Regions from separate parts of the Paenibacillus sp. MMS20-IR301 genome, predicted to be linked through region 1. Evidence: predicted binding sites of a transcription regulator. Region 1 holds the regulator's gene; the other holds the start of a gene.

Region 1 (3,142 bases):
GGAGAGCTACTTGCGGGAGTTTAAGAAATATGAGAAAAAACGGCTGCAGAGCCGTGTTGTTTTGATTTTTACCGGATATGAGAATGACCGCAGAGAAGTCTATCAGGTGCGCGAAATCACCAATTGGGTGGACCGGCTGCTGAAAAATGTGCCTCATTTGTTCTATTTCCTCAGCAGGGAGAATTATGCGATGCGGATCGCCTTCTTCTGTTTGTCGGAGGTCGTGGGCCGATCCGGTGTTGAAGTGTCCATTACTAAGGAACAAGGGCGCCGGCTGATTGAGAAGGTGACTAAAAGCGCAGTGCTGTATGCCAAAAAAATGAAAGTGTCCCCAGCCGGGCAATGGAAGCTTGCGGAGGATATTCTGGACGAGCTGGGTTATGGCCAGACCCTTCAGTAGATTCAGTAGAATACGAACAAGAACCCCTGTGAGGATGTAAGAAGTCACAGGGGTTCAGCGTTCTTAGGAAGCTGCGAGGCTACTCTCTGATGGTTACACGGGTACCGATTGGGATGATCGCTGCCAGGGCGACTACATCTTCATTATACATGCGGATACAGCCATGTGAGACCATATGGCCGATTGATGCCGGATCATTGGTACCGTGAATTCCGTAATGCGGCTTGGACAGACCCATCCAGAATGCACCGAAGGGTCCGCCGGGATTAGGCTGCTTGTTAATAATCGTATACTCCCCGACCGGTGAAAGTGTCAGCATTCTGCCGATTCCGACCGGGAAACCTCTGGTCACAGTGTCATTGTCAAGCAGGTATAACATACGCTGTGAAAGATCAACAATAATCCGGTAATTGGGCATTGCATTCAGCACTCCTTTGTAATCAGGATATGTGCGGAAGGCTTAACTAGTTCATCGGAAAAAGTGCCCAAAAACACCAATAGGAACATATGATCCCACTAGTGTTTTTGGGCACTTATCCTGAGACAGACAACAGGCTGCTTCGCTTAAAGCGGAGCAGCCTGTTCGTTAATGGGGAGTATTAATGAATATCGCGGAATAATCCGATAACTCTGCCCAGAATGGTTACGCGGTTAAGGCGGAGAGGCTCGTACGCCGGATTCTCCGGCTGCAGGCGGATATGATCACGTTCTTTGTAGAAGGTCTTAACAGTAGCCTCATCCTCTTCGGTCATAGCAACAACGATATCGCCGTTATCAGCAGTCTGCTGCTGGCGGACAATAACATAATCGCCATCCATAATTCCGGCATCGACCATGCTGTCCCCGAGGACAGAGAGCATGAATACCTTGTTATCTCCTACGTAGTGGGTAGGCAGCGGGAAGTAATCTTCAATATTCTCCGTAGCTGTAATGGGAATACCGGCAGTAACCTTGCCCACTACAGGGACGCGGGTAACGGTCTGGACGAATTGATGGACATTCTCTGAATCTTCCTGGCCGAGCAATTCAATAGCACGCGGTTTCGTAGGGTCGCGCCGGATCAGACCCTTCTTCTCCAGACGGTCCAGGTGACCGTGTACTGTAGAACTGGAAGCCAGGCCGACAGCCTCGCCAATTTCCCGGACGGACGGAGGATAACCCTTGCTGCGGACTTCGTTACGTATAAATTCCAGGATCGCCAGCTGGCGACTCGAAATCTTTGACATCGGAATCAACCCCATATACTATGTTTGGGAAAATTATAACATAGAACTGCCGTTCGTACAAACATAAGTTCTAAAAATCTTGTGAACCCAGTAAAAATAAAAGGGAACAATTGTTCGAAAAAACTATTGATCAAAACACATGTTCGTGTTATATTATTTTCGAAAGTAAGAACAAGTGTTTGGAGGATGATGATCATGTTAAAATACAGTACATATAACAGCATCTACAACGAGGATATCAAGGTGTCTGCTCCCGGGAATCCATCTATTTATAATCAAGTGTCCCAGCTTAGAGATCGGATGCTTAAACAGCTTACAGGACTTGCTTTGTTATTCCGCCGGATCAGCTTCATTAAGATTGCTCTTGTTCTAATGCTTGTAGTCTCCGGATTTACTGTTGTCGGGAATGTATTCGCAGGTTCTGTCAGCTCATTGAATCAGGAGAAGCGGGTTGTGGTTGAGCGCGGAGATACGTTATGGAGCATTGCTCTGGAGAACAAGCCTGATGATATGAAGACTGCTGTATATATAGAAGGAATAATGAAGAATAACGGGCTGGAGAACAGCAGAATTAAGGCCGGAGATATACTGACTGTGCCTGTGTATTAACAGATTAGATCATACAGTTAATAGACTCAGAGAGCTTTCAGGGAGTAGACCTTGACAAGCTCTTTTTCTCATGGCAAAGTTAGAATGAATTTAAAGGGGAGGGGAAAGTATTGAATATTGATGAATTGGTCGCCCGTATTAACGAATTAGCACGCAAACAGAAGGAAAGCGGCCTGAATGAGGAGGAACTGGCAGAACGTGCCAAGCTCCGTGAGATTTATCTGGGCAATATCCGGAAGAATTTCCGGGCACAGCTCGATACCATTGAAATTGTGGATGATCCGAGGCATGAAGAAGGCAACAACGGACATTAACTTTAAGTCTGCTGCCTTTTCATAGATAATACAGGATGACTAGGGGGAACTGACATGGCCCGTTCTTGGGAAAGAATGGTTCAACGCAACACCAGGCAAGTTAATCAGCAGCGGAAGAAGCAGGGGAAGGATTCTATTTATTCTTCGAATTCTAAGGCAGCGGCAAAGAGCATTGATATTTTTAAAGGCCGGAATATTGTATTCCCTGTAGTGCTGCTGGCACTGGGTATTATGTTCTGGGTGGTAGGCTCGATCGACGAAACTAAGGGAAGCGGAATTCTCGCCAACTGGCTTGGAGTAGTATTATACTTCCTGCTCGCCGCACTGCTCTTCTTCCGCCGTCCGTTCCTTAAGGTAGAACGTGCCCGTCTCTCTACTATTAAATACAACCGTGAGCGCTGGCTCACAGCGGCAGATATTGAGAAGATTATCGTATCGCGCAGTGTAGTTACCATTAAGCATAAAGCCAAACGCAAACAATGGATTTTCTCCAAGCTGATTAACCGTTATGATACCGCTTCGATGGCTGAACGCCTCGAGCAGTTCGGTAAGAACAATAACATCGAAGTAGTGCACGAGTAGTTAGAGAAACA
Region 2 (3,142 bases), 3.7 Mb from region 1:
TTATTTCAGCATTATTGGTGATTCGGGAGGGCTGCTGTGTTCAACCTCCATCCTTGAAGGCTTTGGTTATGCTGTAGCTGAAGCGATGTTATGCCGCTGCCCTGTGCTGACTACAGATTCCGATGGTATACGCCGGCTTGTGATCGACGGCCGCACCGGGAGGATCTATCAGCGGGGACAGGTGGAGCAGGCTGTGGGAACGGCGCTGGCGTTAATGCGTAAGGATGGCAGAAGAGAATACATGCGGAGGAATGGGCAGGAGCATGTCGAAATGAATCTGTCACCGGATCTGTACGCAAATCGGCTGCTCGGCATGTACAGCAGCTTGTGTAAGGGGTATCCCATGAAATAACTCTGGAAATTTTACAAATTGGTATAGGATGTATAATATAAAATACAGCTAAGAAGTTATACACAGCGCGACTTCCCGGCACGGGAACTGCGCTTTTTGTTTGTACATAACAGGAGGTAAGGCGCGTATGAAATGTCTGACGATCCGCCAGCCGTGGGCAACCTTAATCGCGCTCGGAGAAAAGCAAATCGAAACCCGTTCCTGGCGTACCGCCTACAGAGGGGAGCTGGCTATCCACGCAGGAATACAGGTGGATAAGGAGATATGCAGGAGTGAGCCGTATCTGTCCGTCCTTGCCCGGCACGGCTATACGGCGGACAACCTGCCGGCAGGAAAGATCCTTGCCACCGGCCGTCTGGCGGATTGCTGCGAGGTTACATCCGATTTGGCCATGCAGGGCTGGCCCGGCGGGAACGAGTATGTATTTGGTGATTATGCGGAAGGGCGGTTTGCCTGGAAGCTTGAAGAGATAAGTCTGCTGGCTGAGCCGGTTTCCGCCAAGGGGCGGCTGGGGTTCTGGGAGTTTCCCGGAATTTAAGCAAATTTTTATCCGGCTATCAGCTTCTTTTCAGGTAGAGGATGTATATTGAGGTTACCAGACATCCCCCGGTGTAATATGGTACTTAAGGTCTTGCCGTTTACGGCGGGACCTATTTTTTTGCTAGCGGGACAAGAGGGCCTGCGGCTGTATCCAGACCCAGGTATCTGCGCATTTGCATAGTGGCCTCAACAGAAATCACGTCATCCAGCAGCAGTATCCGTTCATGGTAGCCTCTGCAGATAAATCTGACCTCGGCGCCGGCCGCCAGCCAGTTCTGTTCATAGATTCTAAGCCCGCGAGTCCGCATCTCGGCCCGTATAGCCCGCAGATCGGCACTGGCGGCATTGAGCGCTGAATGAAGGGCTTCCAGGTAAGGTGCGGGGGTGCGCAGCTCTAAGGATATTATAGAAGAATCATGTTCAAAGGCGGTTACAATGAACGGAATCAGTATATATAATTTCACCAGCAGATAGTCCCGGGCCTCTGCTCTCTGCATGAATAAATCACCTCCAAAGGGAACGTATATTCGTATATTAACCCGGAGTCCTTAAAATAATCAATGGTATTTATAAAATACATAGCGATAATGTGACATAATTCACAATAAAATCAGACGATATGATTTATATTAAAATCAAATAATAAATATTTTAAATAAATTTGAATTGAAGGAGAATGGCGATGAGTCATGAAGGAAATCTCCGCCGTGGTTTAGTATTCGGTCTGCTGTTTAGCATTCCACTCTGGGTCTCAATGATCGGCTGGATTCAATTGCTCTAAGCTGCTGCGATCTGCGTGCAGCTTTATCTATAAATGCTCTGGAAATGTCGATTAAAGGCTGCTGCGGGGAAGGGCCTTGGCGACAGTTTTTGCAGAGGCAGATTAACTTCGGGACAACGCGACTCCGGGGGGCCATTGAAGGGAACGGTTACTGTCCTAAGGGGGAGAGAAGCCGTTTCTTTTTTATTAATTGAAACAGGACTATTTTACTATGATGATATAACCCATTATGAGAACGTATGATCTTAATAATTAAATTGAATCTCGCTAAAACATTCGAAAAAGCGACTTTCTTTGCAAAGGGTTTGTAGAATGATAATGAAAAAAACCTTGAAAAATAAGGGTTTTTCGTGGAGTTTAAATTAATCTGAGGATGGATAATTAATTGGAAATATATTGACATGATCTGGCCGAGCGCATACACTGAAATTGGTTCTGAAGTAGTGGAAGAATAGAATTTGTCTTGTTTGTACATAAGCTCAAATTAATTTCATATGATCATGTATAAACGCAAACCGATTCGAAAGAGCGGGACGCAAAGTCAGGAATCTAATGCCGCTTTAGCACAGGCTATGGTCGTCCGGCCACCGTGAAGTTAACCCTTCGTGGCGGTCTTTTTGTTGTTATAGCATGGCGACAGTTTCATAGAATAGCTGAATAGGAGGTGTAGATTATTGAGAAAAAGAGTGAGTAAGACGGCCGTCTTTCTGTTGACGGGCGTTTTGACAGTGAGCAGCGCCTTCAGCTGGGGCTGGGATGCAGAAGCGGCTTCAAACAAGCCATTTGTCCCTATACCCGCGTTAGAGGCTGCAGGCGGAGTGAACGCTTTGATCTTTAGGGATTTCAAGCAAACACTGGATCTGAATGAGCGGAATATTGCAGTTGGCAGCGATATATCGCGGAGTGAAGATTATACAGCTGCGCAATCCTCGAATGAGCAGGCTGCTAATGACTTTGTCACACTGACAATACGTCCAACAACGAAACCGACGGCAACTCCAAAGTGCACACCGACGCCGAAGCCGACGGCAACACCAACAGCGACACCGAAGCCGACAGCTACACCAACGGCGACACCGAAGCCGACAACTACACCAACGGCAACGCCGAAGCCAACAGCAACCCCAACGGCGACACCAAAGCCGACAGCTACACCAACGGCGACACCGAAGCCGACAGCGACACCGAAGCCGACAGCAACACCAACGGCGACACCGAAGCCGACAGCGACACCAACGGCAACGCCGAAGCCAACGGCGACACCGAAGTGTACACCAAAACCGACACCGACAGTCAAACCTACATCAACGCCGAAGCCGACAGCAACACCAACGGCGACACCGAAGCCGAACACCAACGGCAACACCAACGGCGACACCAAGCCAACAGCGACACCGAAGCCGACAGCGACACCAACGGCGACACCGAAGCCGACAGCGACACCAACGGAAGACACCCAACGAAGCACC

What was found. Region 1 encodes LexA, which represses DNA repair genes until DNA is damaged. Its sites were predicted from a motif close to CGAACATATGTTCG; they were not measured.
Region 2: LOS79_RS22530 (YhjD family protein) is a predicted target of LexA. The motif match lies at 1,409-1,422, and genes of this name have one in related genera.

Annotation. Positions count from the first base shown of each region.
Region 1 covers NZ_CP135275.1:1,544,325-1,547,466, forward strand. Annotated here, with positions in the region: gene LOS79_RS06810 (hypothetical protein) at 1-400, shown strand, start outside; gene LOS79_RS06815 (L,D-transpeptidase) at 480-818, opposite strand; gene lexA (transcriptional repressor LexA) at 1,000-1,626, opposite strand; gene LOS79_RS06825 (cell division suppressor protein YneA) at 1,822-2,235, shown strand; gene LOS79_RS06830 (DUF896 domain-containing protein) at 2,346-2,549, shown strand; gene LOS79_RS06835 (hypothetical protein) at 2,604-3,131, shown strand.
Region 2 covers NZ_CP135275.1:5,280,019-5,283,160, reverse strand. Annotated here, with positions in the region: gene LOS79_RS22540 (glycosyltransferase family 4 protein) at 1-352, shown strand, start outside; gene LOS79_RS22535 (ASCH domain-containing protein) at 480-890, shown strand; gene LOS79_RS22530 (YhjD family protein) at 1,003-1,389, opposite strand; cyclic di-GMP riboswitch class I at 2,173-2,265, shown strand; gene LOS79_RS22525 (hypothetical protein) at 2,584-3,039, opposite strand.